DNA from 2 places in the Sporosarcina sp. Y1004 genome. Region 2 is predicted to be linked to the other one. Evidence: predicted binding sites of a transcription regulator. Region 2 holds the regulator's gene; the other holds the start of a gene.
The links. Region 2 encodes NrdR, which represses ribonucleotide reductase genes. Its sites were predicted from a motif close to AACACNATATATNGTGTT; they were not measured.
Positions count from the first base shown of each region.

Region 1: AC25Y6_RS01960 (vitamin B12-dependent ribonucleotide reductase) is a predicted target of NrdR. The motif match lies at 12,772-12,789, and genes of this name have one in related genera.

Region 1 covers NZ_JBYHFQ010000002.1:65,757-82,376, reverse strand. The annotation lists gene AC25Y6_RS02050 (YqgU-like beta propeller domain-containing protein) at 1-472, shown strand, start outside; gene AC25Y6_RS02045 (DUF2759 family protein) at 609-785, opposite strand; gene AC25Y6_RS02040 (MBL fold metallo-hydrolase) at 945-1,583, shown strand; gene AC25Y6_RS02035 (DUF2626 domain-containing protein) at 1,645-1,887, opposite strand; gene comGA (competence type IV pilus ATPase ComGA) at 2,209-3,216, shown strand; gene comGB (competence type IV pilus assembly protein ComGB) at 3,209-4,264, shown strand; gene comGC (competence type IV pilus major pilin ComGC) at 4,275-4,616, shown strand; gene AC25Y6_RS02015 (prepilin-type N-terminal cleavage/methylation domain-containing protein) at 4,603-5,040, shown strand; gene AC25Y6_RS02010 (hypothetical protein) at 5,033-5,332, shown strand; gene comGF (competence type IV pilus minor pilin ComGF) at 5,317-5,766, shown strand; gene AC25Y6_RS02000 (hypothetical protein) at 5,747-5,926, shown strand; gene AC25Y6_RS01995 (shikimate kinase) at 5,957-6,472, shown strand; glycine riboswitch at 6,698-6,789, shown strand; glycine riboswitch at 6,791-6,868, shown strand; gene gcvT (glycine cleavage system aminomethyltransferase GcvT) at 6,925-8,022, shown strand; gene gcvPA (aminomethyl-transferring glycine dehydrogenase subunit GcvPA) at 8,057-9,403, shown strand; gene gcvPB (aminomethyl-transferring glycine dehydrogenase subunit GcvPB) at 9,396-10,856, shown strand; gene AC25Y6_RS01975 (hypothetical protein) at 10,997-11,200, opposite strand; gene AC25Y6_RS01970 (rhodanese-like domain-containing protein) at 11,325-11,642, opposite strand; gene AC25Y6_RS01965 (lipoate--protein ligase family protein) at 11,804-12,640, shown strand; gene AC25Y6_RS01960 (vitamin B12-dependent ribonucleotide reductase) at 12,847-15,408, shown strand; gene AC25Y6_RS01955 (DUF1385 domain-containing protein) at 15,453-16,415, opposite strand; gene AC25Y6_RS01950 (hypothetical protein) at 16,545-16,620, shown strand, end outside.
Region 2 covers NZ_JBYHFQ010000009.1:18,316-34,935, reverse strand. The annotation lists gene AC25Y6_RS08455 (response regulator transcription factor) at 1-537, shown strand, start outside; gene pnpS (two-component system histidine kinase PnpS) at 537-1,952, shown strand; gene hflK (FtsH protease activity modulator HflK) at 2,087-3,055, shown strand; gene hflC (protease modulator HflC) at 3,055-4,065, shown strand; gene polA (DNA polymerase I) at 4,215-6,839, shown strand; gene mutM (bifunctional DNA-formamidopyrimidine glycosylase/DNA-(apurinic or apyrimidinic site) lyase) at 6,849-7,721, shown strand; gene coaE (dephospho-CoA kinase) at 7,744-8,340, shown strand; gene AC25Y6_RS08420 (glyceraldehyde-3-phosphate dehydrogenase) at 8,464-9,486, shown strand; gene nrdR (transcriptional regulator NrdR) at 9,640-10,101, shown strand; gene AC25Y6_RS08410 (replication initiation and membrane attachment family protein) at 10,134-11,513, shown strand; gene dnaI (primosomal protein DnaI) at 11,515-12,459, shown strand; gene AC25Y6_RS08400 (hypothetical protein) at 12,503-12,715, opposite strand; gene AC25Y6_RS08395 (polysaccharide deacetylase family protein) at 12,826-13,797, opposite strand; gene thrS (threonine--tRNA ligase) at 14,509-16,443, shown strand.

The DNA of each region.
Region 1 (16,620 bases), on a different contig from region 2:
TGGAGGAGAAATACATATTTTTGAGCCCGCCACTGAAAAATGGGACCAATTAGAGGTGGATGAAGTCGTTTATTTTGATACATATGAAGAGTCACTGCTTGTTGTTACAGTGAATGAGGAGACAGATGCGCATTACTCCATTATGGACAAGGACGGAAAGATTCGTTCAGAATGGATGATGCCTGTTATTAGTAATTATTCGGAATGGGTTATCCCTAAAGTTGAATGGATTTCAAAGGATACCGTATTGCTTTCTTCTCCTGTAGAGGGGGGGCAACTTGATGAACTCCTTTCACCCTATCGACTAATACGAGTAACTGAAGGACGTCAAGATGTTGTAGCTGATGAAATCGCATCTGGCCTTCTTCGTTGTTCACCTTCGGGAGAAAAATGTTTAACAGGCAATTCCTCGGAAAATTTGATTGATGTAGTTTCCGCGGTTGAGAATTTGTGGCTAAATTTTACTGAATGATAGAACACTGAGACTGGGCGTCTGCTAAAGCACGACCCGGATGGATTTGTGAATTGACTATATTTTAAGAAGTTAATAGTTCTATTCAAAAAAAGACTCTCCTGCGAATTAACGCAGGAGAGTCTTTTTGTTCTAATTATGCAGTAGGTGGGAACCCTTGAAAAACAAGTGTAGCAATTGTGAAGCCGCCGAAAATAACTGCAGCTCCAAGATTAAATAAAATACTTAAAGCGTTTCGTTGCTTGAATGCTTGGACTGTACCAACAACCGCTAAGATTGCGATGAGTCCAAAAATGACCATCAATAAGTTCATAGGGATGACACTCCTTTCAACAATAAAAAATGAATGCCGATTTAGCGATATTCCTCTTCTATTGTACTGTTTCCAAACATTTTTGTCGAGGTATATAAGTGACGATTATTTGAAATTGTATTTCATCTTGCGTAATATGTTTTGAAGGAGGTGGAGGCCATGCTTAAAATCAATACATACTCGCTTGGACCGATACAGACAAATTGTTACATCATAAGTGATGAAGCGGGTAATTGCCTAATCATAGATCCTGGTGAAGAAAGTGGACGGCTTATTAATAAGATAAAAAGCAAGGAACTAACCCCGATTGCGGTTCTTCTGACTCATGGGCACTTCGATCATATCGGAGCAGTTGAGAGTATTAGAGATCGCTATAACATTCCAGTCTATATTCATGAAGAGGAGCAAGATTGGCTCCTGGATCCAAAACTGAATGGATCTGCCAAATATCCACAACTACCGGATATATATTGCAAAAAAGCAGATGAAATTATTTTCAATGAAGGAATAATGTCTATTGGACCATTTACCTTTGAGGCAAGGCATACACCTGGCCATTCTCCAGGAAGTGTTTCGTACGTCTTTACATCATCTCGCTTCGCGATTGTAGGAGATACATTATTCAAGCAAGGTGTTGGTAGGACGGATTTACCTGGAGGAAATACGGGAGTTTTACTTACATCTATTCATGACAAGTTATTATCTTTAGATGATGATTTTGTAATTTACCCTGGACATGGAGCTCCAACTAATCCCGGGGATGAAAAAGACTCAAACCCTTTTTTGAACGGATTTTAAGCGAATGATTCATTTAAAACAAAAAAACAGCCAGAAATAGGCTGTTTTTTTGTATGTACTATTAGTGGCCAGCGCCAGGTACGTGAATAAACGTTGAGTAGTAGCTGAAACCAACCATAAACACCATCAGATAAGCTCCGAATAGGTACATGTACATACGCTCTGTCAGGTTCAAATATCCAAGTAGTAGGAAGAACCCTGTGTTCGCAACAAAAAGAAGTGCGGCTGGCAGCATGTCTCCAATATAAAACATTACTGCGAAAATACCAGTCCAGAAGCCCATCAACTTAAACATGTTATCCATGTGCGTCCCTCCTTAATAAAACATTACAATAAGCTCCCATTCATTATAAAGGATAACAACTGCAGATGTAAACTCCAATCGTTCTTTCATTGTGACAAAGACGTGTATAAGCTGTATTTTTATGAAAAATGAGATTTACTAGGTAAAAAAAGGCCAAATATGAAATATCCCTTCTTTTCCGCGATACACAATTCGACTTTGAAGGAAAGTATTCCAATCTGCAATTCAAAATCGTATAATATGACATAGGTTGAATGCAGATTATTCAACCTATTAAACAGTTAAATACCGTTACATTTAAAAAAGAAAGAGGGGTGTTTAATGATTAGAAATGACAACGTAGTAGAACAGAAAAGTTTTCAACTCTTAGAAAAAGCGATTAAATATGAAGCTTCAGATATCCACCTTATCCCCACGAAGGAAGGATATGATATATCCTTCAAAAAAGATTTGAAACTGGACCGGTCTGGAACAATTCCCCCACAGTTAGCGGGCCGTATGATTTCATTTTACAAATTTTTGTCCTCACTCGACATCAGCGATAAACGTAAACCCCAAAGTGGTTCATTTCACAAACAATTCCAAGGAGAGAATTTTTCTTTTCGCGTATCAACAATCCCTTCAATTCAAATGAAAGAAAGTGTTGTCATTCGGCTGCAAAGGCATGACCGGATTGTTTCCATCGACGAGCTCTGTATGGAGAAAGAATGGGCAGATAAATTGCGTCAGGCGATGTCTGAGCCGCAGGGACTGCTTCTATTGACCGGTCCGACTGGAAGTGGAAAGACGACTACTATCTATTCTTTAACGGCCCATTGTGTAAATAATCTTGAGCGACATGTGATTACATTGGAAGATCCTGTTGAAAATAATCATTCACATCTTCTACAAATTCAAGTAAATGAGCGTTCCGGCATGACATACTCCGCTGGCCTTAAAGCGATATTGCGCCATTCACCTGATGTGATCATGATAGGTGAAATTCGAGACAGTGAAACCGCTAAAATCGCAGTTCAAGCAGCATTGACCGGTCATTTGGTATTAACTACTGTTCACTCCAAGGATCCTGTCGGTTGTTTTTATAGGATGATGGATTTTGGTGTTTCCGCGGAAGAATTACGACAAACAATCGTATGCATTTCAGCCCAACGCCTAATTCGAAATAGTTCCGGTGAAAGAGGGGCTGTATTTGAAATTATTCAAGGAGATAGGCTTGCCCAAATTACTGACTCAATTATGAGCGGGGAAAGAGTAATCGTACCGGATGATTTAAAAGTGGAGTCGCTCATCCGGAAATATAGCCGCTCAAGTGTGATACGGGATGGATAGACGTTTAAGTAAATCAATGTTGCGTAAAAAGAGAACTCTTCAAAATCGACCGGTATTTCTGAAAAGACTAGCTGTTTTACTAACAGAAGGCTATACCTTCTATGATGGCGTTACTTTACTATTGCCACACCATATGAAAGTTTATAATCCGATGTTGGAAATGATGGATGCCGATTTTAAAGAAGGTTTTGGGGTGACCCACGTGTTGGCGCGGTTAGGATTTTCATCGGGGGTACTTCTTCCTGTTGCGATTGCGGAAATAGATGGGCGCGTTGCACAAGCTTTGGAGGGGGTGTCTGTACGTCTCGAAAGAGCTGAAGAAAAAAAGAAAAAATTAAAAAACCTTTTAATTTATCCAGTTTTCCTTTTTCTTATTATTTCAGCACTGCTAATAGCGTTTCGTAAGTTTTTTCTGCCCAATATGGAAAACCTTGCAATTTCAAGGGGAAATGAAGGGGATGGGTTCGTTTCAATGTTGCCCTCACTTGTTACGAAAATTCCTGATGTCATTATAAGTATTGCGTTAATAACGGCACTGCTCACGGTTATTGGCATCTTTGTTTATAGCAAACTGCTACCCGAAACTAAAATACAAGTAATGATGACTATTCCTATCGCAGGAAGTTTTTTTTCAACAGTAAAGACCCGAGACTTTTCAAGTGAAGTTGGAAGCTTACTTCAATCGGGATTATCTATGCAAGACGCGCTAGATATATTAATTCATCAAAAAGTGGATTCAGTTTTAAGTGAAATTGCTGGAAATGTAAAAGAACAAGTCATTTTCGGAGAATCATTTCATACTGCTGTCAGCAGAACAAAGGGATTAAAGGAGCAGTTATCTGCATTTGCCAAACATGGTGCGGATAGCGGTTTTCTACCGAAAGAGTTGCAACTGTACAGCGAGCAACTCAGTGAAACAATCGACGAAAATCTGACAAAGGCTTTAGCGGTTCTTCAACCAGCTTTATTCAGTATCATCGCAATTTGTATTTTAGCAGCGTATCTCGCATTATTATTACCCGTTTACGGAATGATGGATAAATTATAGGAGGGGTTATATGAAATTAATTCGTAATGAAAAAGGGTTCACATTAATCGAAATGATGATCGTATTATTAATCATCTCGGTTCTCATTCTCATTGCCATTCCAAATGTCACAAAACATTCTAAGTCAATTGATGAAAAAGGCTGCGCAGCTTACATCAAAATGGTACAAGGCCAGGTTGAGGCTTATAAAATGGACAAAAAACACGTGCCAACTATGAGTAATTTAGAAGATGAACAATATTTACCGGGAACTGCGCAGTGTCCAGACGGAACCCTTTTAGTAATAGTGGACGGCAAAGTGGATAAAGTGGGTGGGACGGCAGGTTCAGGAGCAGACGGTGGAGGAAACTAGGGAAAGTGGATTCACGTTCCTTGAAATGATTCTTGTATTAGCTGTCCTGTCAATTATGACAGCAATCATTTTACCTATCGGGGATCAATGGATTCGAGTGAAATCAGAAGATGATGCCCTTCAAGTATTTATTGCGTCCGTGCAAGACATGCAAGCCTATTCCATGGCGAATTCTGTAATAACCCAATTGGAGTTCAAACATTCCGGATCTGAATTTACTACTTCTGAACTAAGTGGAAAAGTAATTGCAAGGAATGTATTTCCTGAAGGCATGCATTATCTAAGCAGTAGTACATCATCGAAAGTGGGGTTTCATGCAAACGGAGATATTATTAAAGCTGGCACACTTGCATTCTCGACAAGTTCAGGTGTGATTGAAATACGGTTACAATTTCAGCGTGGAAGGATGATTATTTATGAATGAAGGGGGCTATTCGTGGCCGGAAACGATACTGACATTGACTATAGTAATTGTGATATTTGGCACACTACTTCCTTTCTCCACTTTCGCGACTTCCAAACTACAGTTAAAAAAGGCGGCAATGTATGCTTCGGAAACCGCATTACAAGGCGCTATCTATTTTAAAGCATATGGATTATCGGAAGGTGTCCGGAAGATTGAAGAAATCGATTATAAGTGGTCCATTCATGGACAAGCTGTCTGTGTGTCATATGAAATTATTGATAAGGTGTACGATAAATGCGTAAATACCTAAAGGTACGTGACGAAAAGGGCTATACGTTCCTAGAAAGCATTTTCCAACTAACTGTATTGTCTATTTTTCTTCATTTATTTATTTTGTTCTTTTTTTGGAAAGAGCCAATAGAGGAAAAGTTCTTTGACACCTCCTCCACAGAGTGGGAACTGTTTTCACTGGATATGCAAAAACTGCTTTCAGATGTTAGTGAAATTCAATTGCTTTATGAAGGAACTACTTTTCGTCTTGTCACAAGCCGTGGGAGGATAAACATAGGACAAAGTGGGACTGTCATTAGAAAACTAGTTAACGGAGAGGGACATGTCCCATTGATTACGGGAGTTCAGTCAGTGAGATTCACTTATGACGGTATGACTTTAACTGCTCATGTATTGCTGCTTAATGGTTCAGTAAAAGTAAGGGGGTTTGCGGTTGGATTGTATCCGGAATGAAAATGGAGCCATGCTTGCAGCAACAATTATTTTATTATTTTTCGTTAGTCTCTTTCTTTTCTCCCTCGTTTCATGGCATGATAGTCTACAAAGGAATTACGATTCGCTTGAGACGTATTATGAGAACGAAACGGTGAGGACAATGAAACGGAGCGGATAAGCATATTCGTTCTGCCAAATGGGTGATGAGATGAAGAAAGTATATTTAGTTGGTTTTATGGGATGTGGAAAAAGTGCAATCGGCAAACGACTTAGTTATGCAACAAGAATGCCCTTTTACGATATGGATAATGAAATCGTAAAGATGACAGGTTTGTCGATTCCACAAATATTTGAACTGCACGGCGAGGAGTATTTCCGTAATTTGGAAACGGATTTTCTCCGCTCATTTCGTGATGAATATTGTATCATTGCAACGGGCGGAGGTGTGGCGATGAGAAAGGAAAATAGGGAAGTCATGCGTGAGACGGGACTTGTCTTTTTCCTTAATGCTCCATTTCGTGACATATGGAGGCGAATATCAACCGACCGGAATCGTCCAATTGTGCAAAGGTCTAGCCGAAGCGACCTTGAAGGTTTATTTAATGCGCGAAAACCTTTTTACTTACAAAGTGCCCATTTTAAAGTGGAAACTGAAAAGCGTTCGTTAAGAGATATTGTAGATTATATTGCTTTTCAAATTGGCCGTCTTAAAGGGGAAAAGTAATAAGTGGAAATCAGCTGTTGATTAGATTTTTAAAACTATAGTTAGCAGAAAGTTTAATTTTCAAAGATATACACGAACGTTTTTGGTTATAAAGGCATAAATGTTCGTTAAAACGACAGTCAATTAAAAAGCATTGCACTTACATGGATGAAATGTTAAGATATAAGGCGAAAGGGCAATAGTTGTCCGAATCTTATTCATTTTCATTTCAATTGAATAGCGCGAATGATTGTATGAGGAGAGCACGCAAAGGCGTCGCCGAAGGAGCAAGTAACTTATGTTATGAATCTCTCAGGTAACAAGACTCATACAGGACGCATCTCTGGAGAGTGCCGGATAATCGGCCACCAACGAGGAAAGCCGTAAGGTCAAACTTTCAGGTACAAGGACAGAGGTTCTCTTCTTAGGGGACCTCTGTCCTTTTTTATCAATTTTCCAAGGGGGAATGAATTATGTCAGAAACTTTACAACGTACCGTCCTTTTTGATAGCTATGCTGAGTATGGCGGGAAAACAATCGATTTTGGTGGTTGGGAATTGCCTGTTCAATTCTCGAGTATAAAAGCGGAACACGAAGCTGTACGTACGAAAGCAGGATTATTTGATGTATCCCATATGGGTGAAGTGCTTGTAAGTGGGGAAGGTTCTCTTCCTTATTTGCAAAAAATGGTTACGAACGATGTTTCGAAACTTAAAGATGGACAAGCGCAATATACCGCTATGTGTTATGAAGATGGCGGAACTGTAGACGACCTTCTAATTTACAAACGTGGTGAAAACGACTATCTGCTTGTTGTCAACGCGTCAAATATCGACAAAGATCTCGAGTGGATGAACAGTTACGTGACTGATGATGTTAAAATTGAAAATGTATCATCTTCCTATGCACTTCTAGCTTTGCAAGGACCAATAGCGCAGGAAGTCCTTCAGAAGTTGACAAACGAGCCGCTTGAAGACATTAAGTTTTTCCGTTTCAAGGAAAATGTCGAGATTTCAGGTCAGAAAGTGCTTGTATCCCGTACAGGATACACAGGAGAAGATGGTTTTGAAATTTATGGATCACCGGAAGCGATTGTTGAACTATGGTCTGCTATCCTGAAAGCAGGCGAAAGTGAAGGCGTCGTACCAGCGGGTCTTGGAGCACGTGATACACTTCGTTTCGAAGCGGGTTTACCGTTATATGGACAAGAATTGTCAAAAGAGATCTCACCACTTGAAGCGGGTGTAGGTTTTGTAGTCAAAGTAAATAAAGAAGCAGATTTCCATGGGAAAGAAGCTTTATCTGCACAAAAAGAGAATGGTGTACCGCGTAAACTTATCGGTTTGGAAATGATTGATAAAGGGATTCCACGTACTGGTTACAAAGTATTCCTCGGTGAAGAACAAATCGGTGAAGTCACGACGGGTACACAATCACCAACACTTAAAAAGAATATAGGTTTTGCGCTTTTGAATCGTGAGCATACTGCTGAAGGAACTGAAGTTGAAATAGAAATTCGAAATAAACGTTTGAAAGCTGTAATTATTGCTACACCATTTTATAAACGCTAATCATACTAACATTATGAAAAGGGGTTAAGAGGACATGCAGCATCGTTATATTCCTATGACTGAAACTGATCGCGCTGAAATGATGAAAACAATTGGTATTTCATCCATAGATGAACTTTTTGCGGACATTCCTGAAAAGGTCCGATTTAAAGGCGAATACAATATTAAAAAAGCGAAATCTGAAACTTCATTAACAAAAGAACTGTCAAAACTTGCGTCGAAAAATGCGGATGCGCGCACATATGCATCATTCTTAGGTGCAGGGGTTTATGATCATTACAAACCAATCATTGTTGACCATGTTATTTCGCGTTCTGAGTTCTATACGGCTTATACGCCTTACCAACCGGAAATTTCGCAAGGTGAGTTGCAAGCGATTTTTGAGTTCCAAACAATGATTTGTGAGCTGACTGGTATGGATCTTGCAAACTCATCTATGTACGATGGCGGAACGGCTCTTGCAGAAGCGGGAACGCTTGCATCTGGACATACGCGTCGGAAGAAACTTCTTGTTTCCGAGACGGTTAATCCGGAATCTCGTGATGTAGTGCTTTCCTATGCATCAGGTCAAAATATCGAAGTGGTCATGATTCCACAAAAAGATGGCGTAACAGATATGGCGATGCTGGAAGAATTGATAGACGAGAATACAGCCGCTGTTTTAGTTCAATACCCGAACTTCTTCGGTCAAATCGAAGACATTCAAAAAATCGGGGAAATTACACACGCTAAAGGCGGATTGTACGTTGTATCATCAAATCCACTTGCACTTGGAATACTGACGCCACCTGGCAAGCTAGGCGCTGACATCACGGTAGGAGATGCACAGCCGTTCGGCATTCCAGAATCTTTCGGCGGACCACATTGTGGCTATTTCGCAGTGACGAAAAAGTTGATGCGAAAAGTACCTGGGCGTCTTGTTGGAGAAACGACGGATGATGAGGGCCGCAGAGGTTACGTTTTGACACTTCAAGCACGAGAGCAGCATATCCGTCGTGATAAAGCGACGTCTAACATCTGTTCGAACCAAGCCCTGAATGCACTTGCAGCTTCTGTTGCGATGACTGCACTTGGGAAAATAGGCGCGCAAGAAATTGCATATCAGAACATTGTGAAAACACGTTATGCGAAGGAAGCATTTGAAAAAGCCGGGTTTGAAGTTAAATTTAGTGGATCGCATTTTAACGAAATTGTCGTTGATTGCAAACAGTCTGTTAAAGAAGTGAATACAACATTATTTACAAAAGGGATAATCGGCGGCTATGACTTAGGTTTGACGTATCCTGAATTTGCAAACCATGCTCTAATCGCTGTGACTGAACAGCGTACGAAAGAAGAAATCGATGCACTTGTGCAGGAAATGGAGGCCCTTCATGCATAAAGATAACCAGGCATTAATATTTGAACTTACTAGAGAAGGACGGATAGGCTATAGTCTTCCTGAACTGGATGTGCCTGAACTTGACCTTTCCGGCTTATTGCCAAAAGGATTTGTTCGCGAGGAAGTTGCAGAACTTCCGGAAGTTTCCGAACTTGATATTATGCGTCATTACACAGCACTTTCGAATCGTAACCACGGGATTGATTCCGGATTCTATCCACTTGGATCATGTACAATGAAATATAATCCGAAAATCAACGAATCCGTTGCTCGTTATCCTGGATTCGCAAATATTCACCCACTGCAAGATGAGTCGACTGTTCAAGGTGCACTGGAAGTAATGTATGACCTGCAAGAGCATCTTGTAGAAATTACGGGTATGGACGAAGTGACTCTTCAGCCAGCAGCGGGAGCGCACGGTGAATGGACGGCTCTTATGATGATCCGTGCTTACCATGAAGCAAACGGTGACTTCAAACGTACGAAAGTACTTGTTCCGGATTCGGCACACGGTACTAATCCAGCTTCAGCTACAGTTGCCGGTTTCGATACGGTTACAGTAAAATCGGGTGAAGACGGACTTGTTGATCTTGAGGACCTGAAACGACATGTAGGAGATGACACGGCAGCACTTATGCTGACGAACCCGAATACACTAGGTCTATTTGAAGAAGAAATTCTTGAAATGGCTGAGATTGTTCACGCTGCTGGAGGAAAACTCTATTATGACGGTGCAAACCTGAATGCAGTTATGTCTAAAGCACGCCCTGGCGACATGGGCTTTGATGCAGTTCACTTGAACTTGCACAAAACATTCACAGGTCCTCATGGTGGTGGTGGACCAGGTTCAGGTCCAGTGGGTGTGAAGAAGGATCTTATTCCTTACCTGCCGAAACCAGTTCTTGTGAAAAAAGATGAGGTTTATACGTTTGAATACAATTTACCGCAATCAATCGGTCGTGTTAAACCGTTCTATGGTAACTTCGGAATCTATTTACGTGCATACACGTATATTCGTTCAATGGGCCCGGACGGCTTGAAAGCAGTTACGGAAAATGCTGTATTGAATGCAAACTATATGATGCGCTTATTGGAGCCTTATTTCGACCTTCCATATAACCGACATTGTAAACACGAATTCGTACTGTCGGGTCGCCGTCAAAAGAAACTTGGCGTGCGCACGCTTGATATGGCAAAACGTTTGCTTGACTTTGGCTATCACCCGCCAACAATTTACTTCCCGCTTAACGTTGAGGAAGGCATGATGATTGAGCCTACAGAAACAGAGTCAAAAGAAACACTTGACGCTTTCTGTGACGCTCTTATCCAAATTGCAAAAGAAGTCGAAGAAAATCCAGAAATCGTACAAAATGCTCCGCATACAACAGTTATCAATCGTCTTGATGAAACGAAGGCGGCACGTAATCCTGTTTTGCGCTATATAAAACAATAAGTAATCGACAAAAGGCACAGCAAATCCTGTTGTGCCTTTTTGTCGTGGGCGTATTTAGAGCAAGTGGAGGTTTATAAAAGGGAAATCTAGCCAGAAGAATTGTCATTGTCAGTGGTGGAATAACTTGAGTAAATCGAGGTTTAGCACTTCTCCCATTCAACGTCTGCATAACTGTTGTAAAGAGCTTGCGCTGTTTCTGTAAGTCCCTGATTCGTAAGGATTATTGTTTCGTCCAATTGGTCTTCATTAGCGCGGTTGAAACGGCCTGTAGCATTGCTGAGTGGAGGATTACTCGCTTGGGTTAATTGTGGGGTGTTATTTGCAATGAACGACCCCACACGCATGCGAGTGCCGTCTAGCGTACTGGGAAAAAGAACTCAATTAATCGTTTTCTTTAATGACATATGCTGCTTCATTCCATACTCTAGTATTGAAAAAAGCTCCTCCCAAGGGGAAGAACTTTATATTTTACTTACTTTTCACTTTACCTGTCCATTGACGGAAGCCGCCTTGCAGGTGGAAGAGTTGATCATATCCTTTTTTCCTTAGAAGTAAGGCTCCACGTGCGCTTTTTCCACCGTTTTGATCGTATAAGTAAACGGGCTTGTCCGACCGGATTTCTTTATGTCGCTGACGGAACTGAGAGTACGGAATATTACGCGCTCCCAGAATATGACCAGCATCATAATCCTTGGGCTCACGCACATCGATTAGTTGTGCTTTCCGATAACCTTCGATAAATTGCTCTTGCGTCAAGTTTGTAACAGCTTTCTTAAGACGTTGCATCGTCACAACAAAATAAATGATTACGATAAGAGCAACGGCCCCTAGGATATAATAGTTCAAAACAAATTTCCCCTTTCTCTCTACCTTATCATTATAAAGATTGAGTGGCACTTGTTCAATGGGAATGATAAAATGAAATTCGTTGTGGAGGGAGAATTCGAATGAAAAAAAAGGTTTGGCACTTCATTAATTCAGGAAAATGTCGTGCTTCGTTCAATATGGCTTTGGATGAGGCACTGCTAGAATGGCATAGCAAAGGGGAAATCGGCCCAGTACTTCGATTTTATGAATGGGAACCCGCTACGTTATCAATTGGTTACTTTCAAAATGTCGAAAGAGAAATAGATATGGGTGAAGTGAAAAAAAATGGACTTGGATTCGTTCGACGTCCAACGGGGGGCAGAGGTGTCCTTCATGAGCACGAACTTACATACAGCGTTATTGTTAGTGAAAGTTATCCCGAAATGCCTGAAACGGTAACAGAAGCGTATCGTGTTATCTCGGGCGGTTTGCTTGAAGGGTTCCGTAACTTAGGCTTAGATGCGTCATTTTCAGTTCCTAAAACTGAACAACAGAACAATGATTTAAAGAAACCGAGAAGTGCAGTCTGCTTTGACACACCAAGTTGGTATGAACTTGTTGTTGAGGGGAAGAAAGTTGCTGGAAGCGCGCAGACAAGACAGAAAGGTGTCATTTTACAGCACGGTGCGATACTTTTAAGTCTTGATGTGGACAAACTGGTTTCTCTCTTTAACTTTAAAACGGAAGAACACCGCGAACAAATGCGTATGAGTTTGCCAGAAAAAGCGGTAGCAATAGATAAACTGATAAACCGCTCTGTTTCAATTGAGGAATGTACAGATGCATTTTCAAGAGGTTTCGAATCAGCGCTTGATATGGAACTTGTACCATTAGAATTAACAGAACAGCAAATCGAATTCGTAATGGAAATTGAGCGGGAAAAATATGCGAATGATGACTGGACATATAGAAAATAACATCTGTAACTTTGGTGCTATTTATCGAGAATTAAGCGTTCCGAAATGCGTAAATTAAGCATTTGGAGTTTAATGTAAAAACTATTTTATTGAAGCAGGTTTCAATATGTAGTATATTAGGTATTATAATTAACACAACATGTAGTGTTCTACGTGAAAATACATGTTTTGTTTTATGAATATATCCCATAAGGAGGGATGCGTTAATGGTCATTGTTTCAAAACACCAGGAACCTATCTTGGACAAGGCACAGCTGAATGCGGATATCTCTAAATTCCCGCAAGTGCATCCAATTACAGATGATATGCATATTGAACATAAAGGGGTATCCCGGCTTGTCATGATTGACAGATATTCGTTTAAGGATACGGAAAAGGAAACACTCAAAGTTGGTGATTTCGTCGTCCTAACGGTTAAGGAAGATCCGAAATTCCCGGCACGTGGACTTGGCTTTATCACTGCAATTGATAAAAAAAGTGGAAAAGCAGATATATGGATTGAAAAAGATTTTCGTTCAGCGATCGACAATCCAGTTGAGCAGGAAAAAGGTATCATTACAAGACCGATAGAAGTTCTAGAAAAGCCACTTGAAGTTTTTTATGAGCAAATTGCCAAACGTAATGCGACAGGACTTGCCTCGGTTGAAACGACAGAAGCAAGACGAAAAGAATCGTTCGATCAGTTCTACAATCAATTGTCGAAATTGAATTTCATTCCTGCTGGACGTGTTCTATACGGAGCTGGTTCAGATACTGAAGTGACTTTCTTCAACTGTTATGTTATGCCTTTCGTGGCTGACTCTCGTGAAGGTATTTCTGATCACCGCAAACAAGTGATGGAGATCATGAGTCGCGGTGGTGGTGTTGGGACAAATGGATCCACACTACGACCACGTAACACACTTGCACGCGGCGTCAACGGTAAATCATCCGGGTCGGTTTCTTGGCTCGATGATATAGCTAAATTGACACATCTTGTCGAACAAGGTGGATCTAGACGTGGTGCACAGATGATCATGTTAGCAGATTGGCATCCGGATATTTACGAATTTATCATCTCAAAAATGCAGAATCCTAGAATCCTCCGTTACCTTGTGGAAACTACCGAAGATGAATTGATAAAAAAGTTAGCAAATGAAAAACTGAAATTCAAACCGCTTACAGCTCAAGAAGAAGCGATGTACCAAGGGATAATGAACTATCGGACGATTCCTGGTATGGGTGGATTCAATGATGCAATCTTGAAAGATGCTGAAACGAAATTGCGTGATGGGGGAACCTATTCCGTACAAAATGCGGAATTCCTCACAGGTGCAAATATTTCCGTCACATTGACAGACGATTTCATGAAAGCAGTTGAACAGAACGCAGATTATGACCTGCGCTTCCCAGCTGTTGAAAAGTACTCGCCGGAAGAAATGGCTACATACAACGAAGAATGGCATAAAGTCGGCGATGTCCGTGAATGGGAGCGTCAAGGGTTTGCAGTTCGTGTATACCGAACAATCAAAGCACGTGCACTTTGGGATCTTATTAACATCTGTGCAACGTACGCCGCTGAACCCGGCATTTTCTTCATCGACAATGCCAACAATGAAACGAATGCCAAAGCTTACGGCCAGCAAGTTGTAGCAACGAACCCATGTGGTGAACAACCACTTGCACCTTACAGCGTTTGCAATTTAGCTGCTGTAAACCTTGCGGAAGTCGCAAATAAAGAGACAAAAACAGTAAACTTCGAAAAATTAAAAGAAATAGTTCGTATTGGTGTTCGAATGCAGGATAATGTTATCGATGCAACGCCATATTTCCTAGCAGAAAACAAAGTACAAGCACTCGGCGAACGTCGTGTTGGACTCGGCGTAATGGGACTTGCTGACCTGTTGATCTATTGCGAAAAAGAATACGGTTCTCTTGAAGGCAACGACCTTGTCGACAACGTATTTGAAACGATCGCAACATCTGCTTATCGTGAATCAATCGAACTTGCAAAGGAGAAGGGAAGTTTCCCATTCCTTATCGGTAAGACAGATGAGGAAACGTTAGCCCTGCGCAATGCGTTCATCAATACAGGCTTCATGAAAAAAATGCCGGAAGATATTCGCGTGTCCATTTTGGAACACGGTATTAGAAACTCCCATTTATTAACTGTTGCACCAACTGGATCTACTGGAACCATGGTTGGCGTTAGTACTGGATTGGAACCATATTTCTCCTTTTCTTATTACCGCAGCGGGCGTCTTGGTAAATTCATCGAGGTGAAAGCTGAAATAGTAGAAGAGTATTTGAAGAATAATCCAGCTGCAGATCCGGAAAACTTACCGGAATGGTTTATCTCTTCGATGGCTCTTGCGCCTGAAGCGCATGCAGATGTACAGTGCATCATCCAACGTTGGATTGACAGTTCAATTTCTAAAACGGTCAATGCGCCACGGGGGTATACTGTTAAACAAGTTGAAAGTGTTTATGAGCGTCTCTATAAGGGCGGAGCGAAAGGCGGGACTGTCTATGTGGATGGTAGCCGAGATGCGCAAGTCCTGACCTTAAAAGCTGAAGAGAATGAAATGGATTCCGACTATGTTGAAGAAGTAGTTGCACAGCGTAAAGTTGTTCTTGTCAATACAATACAAGATCTACGTTCGACAAACGTTACAATCGGATCTGAAGTCGGTGATACTTGTCCTGTATGTAGAACAGGTACAGTCGAAGAAATGGGCGGCTGTAATACATGTACGAACTGTAATGCCCAATTAAAATGCGGGTTATAAAGCAATATAAAAGCGGAAGCGGCCATAATCGGCAGCTTCCGCTTTTAAATAATTACAGGAACAGTCCCTGCTTCAAGTCCCATTGCATCAACACCATGCTCTTCTAGTTGCAATAATTTCTCAAACGATGCAATTGCAATTTCCACTTGCTTGTCATCAGGGTCTTTCGTTGTCAATAGTTGAAGCCACAAACCGGGATAGCCTAAATACTTCAAGATAGGAACATTGCGAAGCGAATTTGTTATTTGCAGGACTTCAAAAGAAATGCAGAGAACGACTGGAATGAGTAGAATCCTATTTACAATGCGAAACCAAAATGGATCGGCCGGTACAAGGAAATAAACAAACATACCAACAATTACCGTAAACAGCATAAAACTGCTACCGCAACGAAAATGGAGTCTAGATTGTGACTGAACATTTTCAACTGTCATGGGCAAATTATTTTCATATGTGTTGATAACTTTATGCTCCGCACCATGGTACTGGAATACCCTCTTAATGAGCGGTGTCATAGAAATAAGTGAAATATAGGTCAATAGCAAAATGAGCTTAAATAGACTTTCAAGCAAAATTTGTGCTGTTTTTCCTGGTGCAACAAATTGTAGTGCTTGTGCTAGAAAGACGGGGATCAGTGTAAAGAGGAACTTCCCAAATAGTAAAGATAAGACTCCGACAGCTGCGACACCAAGAACCATTGCCAATTTGGAGGTTTCTTCTTTTGGCGGAAGAATTTCTTCGCCGGGCATAATATCATAGCGGTCACTGGAAAATGTTAAATGCCGTGACCCGATTCCAGCAGATTCAATTAATGCAACAAATCCACGAATAAATGGGATTTTCTTCATTTTTATCAGAGTATTACTCTTTTCCTTTGGAAGGTGGAAATAATCAATTGTATCGTCCTTTCGCCTAATTGCCGAGATGGTATGATTTTTTCCGGCAAACATAACACCTTCAACTAGTGCTTGACCCCCGTAAGTAGGAGGCTGTTGTTCTTTTTTCATATATTTAGCCCCACTTTCTTTTAATTCAACAAATACTATTAACTCATTATACTAAAAAATAAAGTTACACTCCATAATGATGTTTAAAAAGTTCTAAACCTCCCGACACTTTGTATAGGAGGGATATCTATGATGAATATTACTTTGTTATGGACTGCACTAATCGGGGCCTTAATCACAACGATAGCTCTAAAGTTCCTGCAAT
Region 2 (16,620 bases):
CTTCCGAAAATGGATGGAATAGATGTCTGTAAAATCTTAAGGCAGAAGGGACTCGATATTCCAATAATTATGCTAACGGCAAAAGGAGACGAGTTCGACAAAGTGCTTGGTCTTGAAATGGGTGCCGATGATTATATGACAAAACCATTCAGTCCCAGGGAAGTTGTTGCGCGCGTAAAAGCCGTACTGAGACGTACCGGTGAGAGGTCAGACCGTAACGATGAAAATGGCACATTGAGCTCTGGAAAGTTAATTGTTCATGCTGAGCAATATGAAGCTTTTCTAGATAAAGTAGAGTTGGAGTTTACCCCGAAGGAATTTGAACTACTTGTTCACTTTATGCAGAATAAAAATAGAGTCCTTTCTAGAGATCAGCTTTTAAGCGCGGTATGGAATTATGACTTTGCCGGTGATACCCGAATCGTTGACGTTCATGTAAGTCATTTACGGGAAAAAATCGAAGAAAATACAAAGAAACCTCTCTTCATCAAGACGGTAAGAGGAATTGGCTATAAATTTGAGGAGCCTAAACTTTGATGAAAGGTTTGTATTCCCGCTTAGTCATTGCTTGTGCAGTCCTTCTATCAGTACTACTAACTGGCCTCGGAATTGTTCTCGGTCAGTTTTTTCCTTTATTCGCGAATGACATTGCTGCCGAAGTACAGCAGAAATACTGGGGTTTTCTATTATTGACTTTACTCATTGCATTTATAATATCTCTTTTAATCGCAAAGCGAATGATGTTGCAATATGCCCGTCCAGTAGATGATGTTACAAGAGTAGCAATTCAAATTGCTAAGGGAGATCATCTCGCGAGAACACAGACGGACGAATCCGAATATGCTAATGAACTCGCAATTGCCATTAACAAAATAGCAAGTAATATGCAGGAAATATCTACACTACGAATGATGGAAAAAGAGCGTTTAAAAACACTTATAGAGAGTATGGGCAGTGGACTTCTAATGTTTGGTCGTGAAGGTTCAGTCAATCTTGTAAATGGTGTCTTTGAGAAGGCCTTTGGTTTTTCGAAGGAGGAACTGATCGGAAAGACATTAAAAACAATTGGATTGCCAGTGGATATTGAGAGTCTGATTGAAGATGTCTTTATGACTGAACAAGTTCGTGAAAAACAGGTCAGACTTGTGGGAAACGGAGACTTCTCCCATATGAGCGTTTATGGTGCACCGGTAATCGGGCGTCACGGTAATTGGCTAGGTATTGTCGTTGTCATGCATGATATTACGAAACTTGTAAAACTTGAAGAGGTTCGAAAAGATTTTGTTGCAAATGTCTCCCATGAACTCCGTACACCGATTACATCCATAAAAGGATTTACGGAAACGTTATTGGATGGCGCAATGAATGAACCTGTAATTATGAAAGAGTTTCTTGAAATCATTCAAAAAGAAAGTGATAGATTACATCTATTGATTGATGACCTGCTTGAATTGTCGGCAATGGAACGGGAAAACTTCACTCTTCAGTTTGCGCGTGTCAGTCTGAATGATGTTATCAATGATGCCTTGACAATTGTTTCATTAAGTTTGGAGCGCAAAAAGATGGATATTGACCTAGACATAACAGAGCAGATTGTCATTGATGGAGATGCAGGTCGATTAATACAAGTCATGGTTAATCTGCTATCGAACGCAATTAACTACTCGAAAGAACAAAAGAAAATTATTATTTCCATTAAACAAGTATCAGGAAATGCAATCATAGAAGTGCAAGATGAAGGAATCGGCATTAAACAAACAGAACTTGTTAGGCTGTTTGAACGTTTCTACCGTGTTGACCGAGCTAGAAGCCGAGAATCCGGGGGCACAGGACTTGGATTAGCTATCGTCAAACACCTTGTGGAAGCCCATGGAGGAACAGTTGAAGTGGAAAGCACAATTAACGTGGGTACGTTAATTCGTATTCAAATGCCTTTGCGCCAGGAAGAGTGAACGATCCATTTACTTTGGATCGTTTTTTATATTTATTGAGGCAATGTTTGTAAAGAACAAATTGGAGAAAATATGAAACTTTCAACTATTTAGAACGTATAACAGGTTATACATAAGAGAAGGGGGGCTTACAAATGAGTACACGACGTATTTTAATGACAGTCGGAATGGTTTTCGCTGGACTACTACTGTTAATCATTGCTTTCACAACATGGTATACTGTCGACGAATCTGAACAGGCTGTCGTTATCACATTTGGTAAAGCGGATACAACAGTGACAGATTCGGGACTTCATTTCAAATTACCATGGCCAATTCAAAGGGTTGAAATACTATCGAAAGAAACATTTAGTCTGCAATTCGGATATAAGCAAGATGCCGGGGGGGAGCTTGTTTCGTTCGATAAAGAAACCAAGATGATCACGGGGGATGAATACATTGTGCTTACTGATCTGGTTGTTCAATGGAAAATCACTGAACCGCAGAAGTATTTATTCAATGCGCAAGATCCGAAGGCAATTCTCCATGACGCAACTTCAGCATCTATCCGTTCCATCATAGGTAATTCGACGATAGATGCCGCACTGACGGATGGGAAAGCGGAAATTGAAGCACAGACACGTGAACTGCTTGCGACACTCATCGATAAGTATGATATCGGCATTGCCATACAAGGCGTCAAGCTGCAAGATGTCGAACTTCCGAATGCCGAAGTCCGTGCCGCCTTCACAGCGGTGACGGATGCACGCGAAACGAAAAACACGAAGACGAACGAAGCTGAAAAATATAAAAACCAAAAGAAAAATGAAGCAATCGGGGAAGTCGATGCCATCAAGTCGAATGCAATCGGGCAAAAGAAGGCGCGTACCGAGCTAGCCCTTGGTGATGTGGCTCTCTTCAATGATTTACTTGTAGAATACTCGAAGAATAAAGCAATCACGCGGCAGCGACTTGTCATTGAAACACTCGAACAAGTATTGCCGAAAGCAAAAATCTATATTATGAACGATTCAGGCGAAACGGTGAAATATCTTCCATTACAGCAAATGGAGAATACAACACCTCCACCAGCTGAACCGAAAACGGAAGGGGATGGAAACTGATGGCGAATGACGATAATCCATTTAAATCCATCGAGGAAAAATTCCTGGAAAGACAGCGTGCAAAACAGAAAGCATCTAAAGCAACCAAAGCAACAGGTACACCTGTTACACCTAAAGCACCGCTTGAAATAAAAAAATATGCGAAACTGACGCTTATCCTCACTGCACTATTTGCATTAATGGTCATAGTAATCGCCAATATATTCGTCGTTAAAGAAGATGAATACCGAGTCGTCCGCCAATTTGGGGAAATTAAGCGCATTGTTCATGAACCGGGGATGAACATGAAAATACCGTTCATACAAAGTGTCACAACTCTTCCTAAGAGTTTGATGAGTTATAGCGTATCTGAAGAGGAAATCAATACAAAGGATAAGAAACGTATTATCATTGACAACTATTCAGTTTGGAGAATCACAGATCCTGGAAAAATGATTTCAAACGCGAGGAATATTGTAAATGCCGAATCGCGGTTGGGGGAATTCATTTACTCTGTTGTTCGGACTGAACTTGGTCAGTTGAACTATGTAGATGTCGTAAATGATGAAAACTCTTCCCGAGGTAGTATGAATGATCGTGTGACGAAGCGGGTAAATGAGTTTTTGGCTGAAGGGAACTACGGTATCGAAGTTGTGGATGTCCGTATGAAGCGTATCGACTTACCTGAAGAAAATGAACAGTCGATTTATACACGGATGATTTCCGAACGTCAGTCGACTGCACAATCCTATTTATCACAAGGGGATGCAGATAAACGTCGGATTGAAGCGGAGACAGACCGTGAAGTTCAGGAAATGTTGGCAACTGCGAAAAAGGAAGCTGCAATCATCCATGCGGAAGGGGAATCCGAAGCGGCAAAAATTTATAATAATGCATTTTCAAAAGACCCAGAGTTTTATAATTTGTATCGCACACTTCAATCGTATACGAAAACAATTGGTGAGGACACAATGATCATCATCCCTGCTGATTCCCCATACGCCAAAGTATTGACAGGCTATCTAGATTAAGTAAGAACGAATAACCTGCAACAAGCTCCATATGACTTGTCATATGGAGAGAGAGCCGAGGTTTACTAAAAAACACGTCATTTTCAATTCTTCTTGCCCTCGTGTAAGATGAATGAAGATGACGTGTTTTGAATAGGAGTGGAGCGTACGTGACGACTAAGAAAATTGTATTACTTGACGGAAACAGTCTTGCATACCGGGCATTTTTTGCATTGCCTTTATTGACAAATGATAACGGAATCCATACGAACGCAGTATATGGTTTTACAATGATGTTACAAAATATCTTAGAGGAAGAAAAACCTACGCATATATTAGTTGCATGGGATGCTGGAAAAACAACGTTCAGGCATAAAACATTCGGAGAATATAAAGGCGGACGACAAAAAACACCACCCGAGTTGTCCGAGCAATTTCCCTATTTGCGCAAGCTTCTTGATGCGTACAAAATTCCACAGTACGAACTTGATCAGTATGAAGCAGATGATATTATCGGAACACTAAGTAAAAAAGGCGATGCGGATGGTTCTGAAATTGTAGTCATTTCGGGGGATAAGGATTTAACGCAACTAGCAAGCAACCATACAACGGTGTTCATTACCCGAAAAGGGATGACGGATATTGAAAAATATACGCCTGATCACGTGATGGAGAAGTATGGGATTGAGCCACATCAGATTATCGACATGAAAGGACTAATGGGTGATGCATCAGATAACATTCCCGGTGTTCCGGGAGTTGGCGAAAAAACAGCGCTTAAATTATTGATTGAATATGGCTCCATCGAAAATGTATACAAATCACTGGGAAATATTACTGCAAAAAAACTGAATCAGAATTTAACTGAAAATCAAGAGCAGGCATTTATGAGTAAAGACCTCGCGACAATCGAAGTCAATGCTCCCATTACAGTCTCAATAAATGATCTTGCATATGACGGCCCTGATATGGAAGAAGTAATTAGTATTTACAGCGAATTGAAATTCAAAACGCTCCTCGATAAAATCACACCACAAGCGGCAGAGGAGCCGAAAAAAGCTATTGAGGTTACAATCGTTTCCGAGCTGTTCGAAAAAGATTTGTCAAATGAGATGGCAATCCATGTCGAAATGATGGACGACAATTATCTGACTGCGCAGATTCTAGGTATAAGTTTGGCAGATGAAAAAAACATTCTGTTCGTCCCAGTTGAAGTTGCACAGAACAGTGAAGCGTTCAAGCAGTGGCTACAAAAGACGGACAAGTTAAAATACACATCTGATTCCAAAGCGGCATTCGCCTCACTCGCGGGGCTTGGTTTGGATGCAGAAGGTTTCCAGTTCGATCTATTACTTGCCACATACATCGTCAACCCTTCAACAAATTACACTGACGTGGCCTCTGTTACCCGTGAATTCGGTTATACAGAAGTCGAACAGGATGAGGTGATTTATGGAAAGGGTGCTAAGAAAGCGGTTCCTGCAACAGAAGTGATTGCTGATCATGCTGGCAGAAAAGCACAAGCGATTTGGAAACTGCATGCAGAGATTGAAGAAAAATTAAAAGAAAACAACCAATATGATCTTTACCATGAACTTGAACTGCCGCTTGCAGCCATTCTAGGGAAAATGGAAACTACAGGCGTTATGGTCGACAGGAAGACACTCCTTACTATAGGAACTGAGTTATCGGCGAAACTTGCTACACTTGAAACAACTATTTATGAAATTGCAGGAGAGAAATTTAATATTAATTCACCTAAACAGCTAGGCGTCATTCTCTTCGAAAAAATTGGGCTTACGCCGATTAAAAAGACGAAGACTGGCTATTCAACAGCAGCTGATGTGCTTGAGAAACTCGAAAGTGAACATGAGATAATCAGCCATATTTTAAATTACCGTCAACTTGGTAAATTGAATTCAACATATATTGAAGGGTTATTGAAAGAGATTCATGAAGATGGAAAAATTCATACCCGATTCCAACAAGCACTCACAACAACAGGACGTCTAAGTTCCATTAATCCCAATTTGCAAAACATTCCTGTACGACTTGAGGAAGGAAGGAAAATACGTGCAGCGTTCGTTCCTTCTGAACCGGGCTGGTACTTATTTGCTGCCGACTATTCCCAAATTGAACTTCGTGTACTTGCACATATGTCTCAGGATGAAAAAATGATTGAAGCTTTTCACGAAGGTGCAGATATTCATACAAAAACAGCAATGGATGTATTCGGCGTTGAAAAAGACCTCGTGACTTCAGATATGCGGCGGGCAGCCAAAGCCGTCAACTTTGGGATTGTATATGGTATTAGTGATTACGGACTTTCACAAAACCTCGACATTACGAGAAAAGATGCTGCTAAATTTATTGACACCTATCTCAGTAGTTTTCCAGGTGTCAAACAGTATATGAATGATATCGTTGCAGAAGCGAAAAGAAAAGGCTATGTGACGACGCTCATGAACCGCAGGCGTTATTTACCGGAAATCACAAGTTCGAATTTCAATTTAAGAAGTTTTGCAGAACGAACAGCCATGAATACACCGATTCAAGGAAGTGCGGCAGATATAATTAAGAAAGCTATGATTGAAATGGCTAAACGCCTTGAAGTGGAAGGCATGCAGACACGTATGCTCTTGCAAGTGCACGATGAACTTATCTTTGAAGCACCGGAAAATGAAATTGAAAAATTAAAGGAAATCGTACCTGAAGTGATGGAATCCGCAATTGCACTTGACGTACCATTAAAAGTGGACTGGGCGTTTGGATTATCCTGGTACGAAACGAAGTGAGGTAAGAAAATGCCTGAACTGCCAGAAGTAGAAGGGGTCGTCCGGGCACTCGCACCTATTGCGAGAGGAAGGACTATCCAAGAAGCGATTGTTTCAGAGACGGTCATTAAATCTAAACAACTAGGTAAAGAAGCTGTGATAAAGGGAATTACAACTGAAGATTTCATTTTAGAAATGGCTGGAATGACCATTTTAGATGTTACGCGTCGAAGTAAATATATATATTTTCATTTAACGAAAAACAGTAAAACTTGTCTCCTGGTCAGTCATCTGGGTATGACAGGAGCCTGGTTCACTGTCAACACGGTAGAAGAGATAACGGAAGCGAAATTCCGCAAACATGTGCACGTTATCTTCAAACTGGAAGATGGAGGATTGCTTGTCTACTCAGACATTCGTCGTTTTGGAGAATTACGGCTTCTCGGATGTGAAGCGGATCATCCGCCGTTATTGAAAATGGCGCCTGAGCCTTTCGCTTCCGAAGCGCGCCTTCACTTTCTTGAGTGTGCTTCAACTCCGAAATATGCTTGTAAACCAATTAAAGAAGTCATCATGGATGGTCAGGTGTTATCGGGATGTGGAAATATTTATGCAACAGAAGCGCTGTTTAAGATGCACATTCATCCTGGTAGAACAGCGGAACGGATAAGCTTAAGACGGAAAAACGAATTGTTCGATGAAATCGTAGCCATTTTACAGGAAAGTATCGATGCAGGCGGGAGTTCCATTTCAGATTACCGTAATATTAATGGTGAAGCAGGAACAATGCAGGATCGGCTTAAAATGTATGGTAGGAAAGTTTGCCCTGTTTGTGGCACAGCTACTAAGAGTATGAAAATTGCTAGCAGGACATCCGTTTATTGTCCAAAATGCCAGAAATGATTGATAGGAGGCCTTCTAAGCTATGATTATCGGATTAACTGGCAGTATTGCAAGTGGAAAGAGCACTGTTTCCGCTATGCTGAAGAAAAAAGGTTACCCTATAGTAGATGCGGATGAAATAGCACGACTGGTAGTGGAGCCGGGGAGTCCGGTCCTTATGGAGATTGTCCGCGTATTCGGACAAGATATAGTACATGAGGATGGATCTCTAAATCGAGAAAAACTGGGCGCGCGTATTTTTGGACATGAAGATGAGCGCAGAATATTAAATGGAATCATGCACCCTGCTATTAGAAAAGAGATGCTAAGACAAAAAGAGCACTGGGTCTTAGCAGGCTCAAATACAGTCATACTGGATATCCCGCTTTTGTTTGAAAGTAAACTACAATCCTTTGTGGATAGAATCATAGTCGTGTCCGTAACTCCAGAGATCCAGAAACAAAGGCTTATTGCGCGTAATGTGTTATCGGAAGAAGAAGCAAATGCACGAATCAAATCTCAGCTTTCAATGGAAGAAAAGGAACTGGGTGCAGATGCGGTATTACACAATAATGAGACAGTAGAGCACACGGGGCGACAGCTTGATGCGATACTATTAGATTGGAATGCGCAACCATAATCATTATCTGAATAGATGAAAAACGTAATAAATAGTTAATATGCTTTTTTCTGAATTAATATGTGTTATACTAATGAGCGAATAAACACGTATTGTATAACATACATATTGGAGGATCTATATATGACTACTTCTATTGCGATTAACGGGTTCGGAAGAATTGGACGGATGGTTTTCCGTCAAATGATTAGAGAAGAAGATGTGGAAATTGTTGCGATAAATGCAACGTATCCATCAGAAACACTTGCTCATCTTATAAAATACGATACGAATCATGGTACATTTGATGGTGAAGTGATTGCAGAAGAAAATGCAATTGTCGTCAATGGAAAACGAGTGAAAATCGTTTCTGACCGCGATCCGCTTAACTTGCCTTGGAAGGAACTCGGTATTGATATTGTCATCGAAGCGACTGGTAAATTCAATTCCCGAGACAAAGCTGCACTTCACCTTGAAGCTGGAGCAAAAAAAGTCATTATCTCTGCTCCAGGTAAAAATGAAGATGTGACAATTGTAATGGGAGTCAACGAAGATAAATTCGATATTAAAAAACATGATATCATTTCAAATGCTAGCTGCACGACAAACTGTTTAGCTCCTGTAGCTAAAGTACTCAACGATACATTCGGCATCGAAAATGGGTTAATGACGACTGTACACGCATACACGAACGATCAAAAAAACTTGGATAATCCGCACAAGGATCTTCGTCGCGCACGTGCATGTGGGCAATCTATCATTCCTACGTCAACTGGGGCTGCAAAAGCATTAGCGCTTGTACTTCCTGAATTGGAAGGGAAAATTCACGGGATGTCTCTACGGATACCGACGCCTAATGTTTCACTAGTTGACCTAGTTGTGGATTTAAAGCAAGATGTTACAGTAGAAATGGTTAATGACGCGTTTATAAAGGCGTCAACTGGGGCTATGGCAGGTATCCTTCGTCTTACGACAGAGCCACTTGTATCCATCGATTTCAATACAACAACGGACTCCGCTATCATTGACGGCCTCTCAACAATGGTTATGGCTAATCGTAAAGTGAAAGTGCTTGCCTGGTATGATAATGAGTGGGGTTACTCTGCTCGTGTTGTTGATTTAACGAAAAAAGTAGCTGCTGCATTAAAAAAAGATGCGCTGGTTTAATCATAAATAGCAAGCGTCCTCCTAATCAATATAATATGATTAGGAGGACGCTTTTTTGGTTTGTCCAATGATATTTCCCCTCCATTCTGATTTTTTGGGACATGTTCTGTTATAATTAAGTTATTATCTAAGAAAAATCGGAGGAACCAACTTATGAAATGTCCAGCTTGCCAATACAATGGCACCCGGGTCGTCGATTCCAGACCTGCCGAGGAGAATAAATCTATCCGACGTCGCAGGGAATGTGAACAATGCGCGTTCCGATTCACGACATTTGAAAAAGTTGAGGAAACACCACTGATTGTCGTGAAAAAGGATGAGTCACGTGAAGAATTTAGTGGGGAAAAAGTACTCAGAGGACTAATCCGTGCTTGTGAAAAACGTCCGGTCCAACTTGAAGACTTGAAAAACATTGTTACTTCGATTGAAAAAGAATTGAGAAGTGCAGGTGTCGTAGAGATTAATTCCGATGATGTAGGAGAAATGGTTATGGAACGACTTTCTGAAGTTGATGAAGTCGCATATGTCAGATTTGCTTCGGTCTATCGCCAATATAAAGACATCACGGTTTTCATAGAAGAATTGCAAAACTTACAAAAGCGAACTAAAAAATAACGTATCCCATTTAGATAGGAAGTAGAGTTGCAATGGCACCACTTTATAAAGAGCTACAACCAGTTGATGCATACAAGATTCGGTTAACGCAGCCATTTTCGGATTATGATCGCCAACTCCTCACCTTATTTTATCAGCCACTGATTGGTCCTGGAGCAATGAGTCTGTTTATGACATTGTGGGCGGATGCGGAGCGGGAGGATGATCGTGAATATAATCATTACCATCTAATGAACATTTTGACGATGCCGCTAGGACCTGTTTTCGAGGCCAGGATTTCTCTTGAAGCAATTGGTTTGCTGCGTACGTACAAGAAGAAAGATGGGGATGCAAGATTATTTGTTTACGAACTGCTTCCTCCACTGGATGCCAAAGCTTTTTTTCTAGATCCATTATTGTCGACATTCTTGTTTAGCAAAATTGGGGAACAGGCATACCGAAATCTACGTAGTCGTTTTGCGATAGAAAGTGTTAATGAATTCGGATTTGAAGATGTTTCACGTACATTTTTGGATGTGTATACACCCGTACAACAGGGTCATAGCTTGGATGTGGGCGAGGACCAGCAGTTTATCGGACGGAATGAATCGGAAGGTGTTCCATTCTTGCATTCCGACTTTGATTTCGACCTGCTTCGTTCGGGGTTATCTGAACAAATGGTCCCTAAAGCTTCATTATCTTCTGTTTCAAAGGAATCAATTGCAAAACTCGCATTCCTTTATTCGCTGACGCCATTAGATATGCAAAAAGTTATTATGATGGCACTTGATGAAGATCTTATGTTGCCAGAGGACAGATTACGTAAATCAGCTGCTGAATTTTATAAAATGAACGTTTCAAAAGAAGCACCAGTCTTACATAAAGTGTATGCGAAAGAACCACCTAAGCCTGAAACAGGAGTATTGTCGCAAGAAGAAGAATTGGTACATTATCTTGAAAATACGGCACCAATTGAAATGCTGCGTGATTTTATAGGAAAAGAGCCGGTATCGGTAGATGTGAAGCTTGCCGAAAAACTAATCAATACTCATGGATTGTCCGTTGGTGTCGTCAATGTCCTCTTGCAATACGTACTTTACCGTAATGATGGGAAAATAACGACCAGTTATGCTGAGCGGATAGCTTCCCATTGGATGAGCAAAAAGGTGGAAACTGTGAAAACCGCAATGGAAATTTCACGGAGTGAGCATGATCAGTATGTGAAGTGGAAAAATGAAGGTCAGAATACAGGACAGAAATCATGGCCAAGACGAAAACCTGCACGTGAAGAAAAAGTACCGGAATGGTTTTATAAAAAAGATGAAGAGAAAACAAAAACAGATGTACCTGTTAAGTCTTCTTCAGCTATTGATGAAGAACGTCGTAAATTACTTAAGGAATTAGGCGTAACAGGGGACGGGATGGTGAAGTGAAATGGAACATATTGGCGATACGCTGAAACGGGTTGTGAAATCACCGGCATTTGCTGCAAGGTATGATGAATTGCGAAAAGAAGTGATGGAGAGTCCAGGGGTACAACAATTTTTAACGGATCATTCCACTGAAGTTAATGGCGAAGTTGTTGAGCGGAGCTTAGGCAAGTTATACGAATATGCCACCGCTTCCCACAGTTGCGGAAAGTGTCCCGATCTTGAGGGATGTGTCAATATCATGAAAGGCTTCGAACCCAAATTATTACTCTCTCGCGAGCTAATTGACGTAGAATATATGAAATGCCCCAACAAGTTAATGGATGACAATCAGCGTAATATTACAAAGATGATTGATAGCATGTATATGCCTAAAGACGTTATGGAAGCAAAATTACAAAATATTGATATGTTTTTTGATGACAGTAGAGTAAAGGCAGTACGTGCTGCGAAAGACTTTTTGAATGTTTTCGATGAAACTGGAAAATTACCTGAACGCGGTTTGTACATCTATGGCCCGTTTGGAATTGGGAAATCGTTCGTGCTTGGAGCATTGGCCAATGAATTGGCGAATCGTAGAATACGGACAGTTGCTGTTTACGTTCCGGAATTTCTGAGAGAAATGAAGCAATCAATTCAAGATCACACGCTCAATGAAAAAATTGATTTTGTGAAAGGTGCACAAGTGCTAATGCTTGATGATATTGGTGCGGAAACGATGTCAGCGTGGACACGTGATGAAGTATTAGGAACAATTCTCCAATTCAGAATGGCAGAAAAGTTGCCCACTTTTTTCACTTCCAATTTTAATTATGCTGAACTTGAAGATCACCTGACGTATACACAGCGGGGAGAAAAAGAAGCAGTCAAAGCGGCTCGGATCATGGAAAGGATTCGAATGATTAGTAGCCCGGTACGGCTCCAAGGGAAAAATAGACGAGAAAAATAAAGAACTGGCACATGAATAAATTCATGTGCCAGTTCTTTATAATTTATTTATTATTTCTGTCGTTACGATTTGTACGTTTCTCATTTTGGTTGTTGTTGTTGTTGTTTTGATCTCTCAGCTTATCCACATCAAATGCAGCTCCAAACTCTTCACGCATGTCGTTTGGATTTTGGTTATTGTTGCGGTTTTGATTAGCATTTCGGTTCTGGTTTCTGTCGTTGTTGTTATTGTTATTGTTGTTGTTATTATTCGTCAAGATTATCACCTCCATGCACATATCATGTGTTCAAATGAGTTTATTATTCATTGGAAAACACTAAAATGTGAAAAGCATTGAAATGTTTCTTTCTTATTTTTTGATGGAATTTATTTATTAATACGTTTTTCGCTCATCAAATCACTTACCGTACCTAGTTGATATCCTTTTTTCTTGATCTCGTTTATCATGGTTTCAAGGCCTTCAAAAACAGGTTTTGTGGGGTGCATTAATACCATGGAACCATTCGCTACGCCCGATACAATGCGATTAACCATTTCAGAGGTTTCTGGCTTTTTCCAGTCGACTGTATCAATCGTCCATAAAATGGTTTTCATGTCCAGCTCACTGGCGACTAAAATCGTTTCTTGATTGAAACTTCCACTCGGTGGTGCAAACCAAATTGGTTTCATACCCAAGGTTTCCTCAATGATATCGTTTGTTTTTTTTAATTCTTCCAATGTATCAGCTCTGGAACGTTGTTTTAGGTCAGGATGACTATAAGCATGGTTTCCAATTTCATGACCTTCGAGATTGATCATTACAGCAAGATCGGGGTTATTCTTAACCCAACTTCCGTCAAAAAAGAATGTTGCTTTTACTTTGGACGTTTTTAGAGTTTTAAGAATACCCGGAATGTACTCATTACCCCAAGCGACATTGATTAACAAAGCTACCATTGGCTTTTCGGAGTTTCCTCTGTAAATTGGAGATGGATCTAAATCGTTCAAGTGGATTTTTGGCGATGTTTCTCTGTAAACAATTTTACTTTTATCAATTTCTTCATCGAGTTTCATGTTTTTATAACTGTTTTCAACATCTACTTCCAAGCCATTGTACCCTGGTATTGCTTTCCATACTCTGTCGATTTTTGCATCAATCGGTTCAATAATGTTTTGGTCGCGGTAAGCAACAATCTTTTTATAAAGATCATTCTCCGTGCCTTCTGAGAAAGTTGGGATAGGATTCTCAGTGTCTATCCTTGGGGAGCCAGCTGTCAGTACATTAGAAAGGATTCTTGGGACCGAAAGTAGTACGACGATAACTAACAAAATGTAAATAACATATTTTGCTTTATCCATATATATATTTTTTTGGAATCATAGAAATTCCTCCGTTCATATTAGTTAGTATTAGTAGGTTTCCCGTTCAACATTAGACTATGCGTGCTCTTTTTTATCTTTGCACGGAAAAAACACAAAAATGATATAGCTTACACAACCTAGGCGGCAAATTGTCTTACCCAGGAAATAATCACCATAAAACGGGTTAGAAAAGTCAAATTCTTCTAAGCCACAGATGTATTTGGAGATTGCTTAAGTATTCAATAAAATAGACTTGCATTTATTGCGCATTCAACGTATACTCAATTTTAATTAATAATCTGAAATGCATGGAAGAGGACAACAATCCTATCGTCTACCTATAGAGAACGGGGTCAATGGCTGGAAGCCCCTAAGGTTGGACGGATGATTTACCCCCTCAGAGCAGCATCGGTGAACTATACAGTAACCGATGACGGAATCCGGTCCGTTACCCGACGTCAAGCTTCATCATTTTAGTGTCTATTTGTTTGGCATCAACGGACAGATGTTTCAGTCATAAGCCATTCTAAGCAGTGCGAAAAAGCACAGCCTGGACTGAAGTATGCTGGTACATTTCTACTGGCCACGTATGCAATTCATGGGACTGAATTGAAGGAAGAAGGGTGGAACCGCGAGCTAAAGCTTCGTCCCTTTCCAGGGATGGGGCTTTTTTTGTTGTTCAATAATAAATTAGAGGAGTGCTTAATTATGACAAAAATGTTGAATTTGAAATTTCCGGATGGTGCAGTAAAAGAATATCCACAAGGTACAACTACTGAAGACGTGGCAGCATCTATTAGCCCAGGATTGCGAAAAAGTGCATTAGCCGGTAAATTGGGAGATACATTAATCGATTTAAAAACACCTATAACTGAAGACGGGGACATTGCGATTATTACACCCCAATCATCGGAAGCGCTTGAAATATTACGCCACAGTACAGCGCATCTACTAGCACAAGCAGTAAAACGTAAGTATCCAGATGCGAAATTAGGCATCGGACCGGTTATCGAAAGTGGTTTTTATTATGACATTGATTCGCCAGAACCGATAACAGCAGAAGATTTACCTGAACTCGAAAAAGAAATGAGAAGAATTATTGCTGAAAACTTCGAAGTGATTCGCCATGATGTTTCCCGCGAAGAAGCCGGGAAACGTTTCAAAGAGATTGACGACGAATATAAACTAGAACTTCTTGAAGCAATTCCTGAGGGCGAGCAAGTATCCATTTACGAACAAGGTGACTTTATCGATCTATGCCGTGGGGTGCATGTTCCTTCTACGGGGAAACTAAAGGAATTCAAACTGCTTAGTATTGCAGGCGCTTATTGGCGCGGCGATTCAAATAACAAAATGCTACAACGGATTTATGGAACAGCATTCTTCAAAAAAGATGAGTTGAAAGAGCATCTTCGTTTACTAGAAGAAGCGAAAGAGCGGGATCATCGTAAAATAGGTAAAGAACTCAATTTGTTTATGAACTCTCAAAAGGTCGGTCAGGGATTACCAATGTGGCTACCTAAAGGTGCAACAATTCGCCGAATAATTGAAAGATATATTGTGGATAAAGAAGAGAAATTGGGTTACGATCACGTCTATACACCTGTTTTAGGGAGTGTAGAGTTGTACAAAACTTCAGGTCACTGGGATCATTACCAAGACGGCATGTTCCCAGTAATGAGTATGGACAATGAAGACCTTGTCCTGCGTCCAATGAACTGCCCGCATCATATGATGATATACAAAAATAGTATTCATTCTTATAGAAACTTGCCGCTCCGAATTGCTGAACTTGGTACGATGCACCGTTATGAAATGTCAGGTGCATTATCAGGATTACAAAGGGTTCGAGGAATGACCCTAAACGACGCACATATTTTTGTACGTCCCGATCAGATTAAAGACGAGTTCAAAAAAGTAGTTCAACTTGTTATAGACGTTTATAAAGATTTCAATATCGAGGATTACTCATTCCGTGTTTCATACCGCGATCCAGCAGATAAGGAAAAGTATTTTGACGACGACGCCATGTGGAATCGTGCCCAAACAATGCTAAAAGAAGCGATGGATGAACTTGGACTTGATTATGTTGAAGCAGAAGGGGAAGCTGCATTTTACGGTCCAAAACTAGATGTACAAGTAAAAACAGCAATTGGTATGGAAGAGACATTGTCAACAGTTCAACTCGACTTCCTGCTTCCTGAGCGTTTTGACCTGACATATGTAGGTGAAGATGGAAAACAACATCGTCCGGTAGTTATTCATCGCGGTGTCGTTTCCACAATGGAACGTTTTGTTGCATTCCTGATTGAAGAATATAAAGGCGCTTTCCCAACTTGGCTGGCACCTGTTCAAGTTGAAGTAATTCCAGTTTCCCCTGACGCGCATTTCGATTATGCGGATGGCGTTCGTGAAAAATTGGTTGCTGCTGGATTCCGAGTTGATATTGATAGTCGTGAAGAGAAAATCGGTTACAAAATTCGTGAAGCTCAAATGCAAAAAGTACCTTATATGCTAGTTCTAGGCGATAAGGAAGTTGAATCGGGAGAAGTGAATGTTCGTAAATACGGAGAGCAGAACTCGGAAAGTATTCCGTTTGGCGATTTTCTTGCAAAACTTCAAAGCGAAGTAAGTAAAGTATAAGTAAAGTAGTTGACACTCTAATCATCTCGTGATAAAGTAAATAAGGTTAGTAATGACTGAATACAGTTTGTGGTATAAGAAGAGGCTACCCGCTTCTCACCTGTTCGACGCAAAAACGTTGTTGACAGGTTAAAACATGAGTGAAGTGCCGTGCATCAGCACGTACACATACGCGGG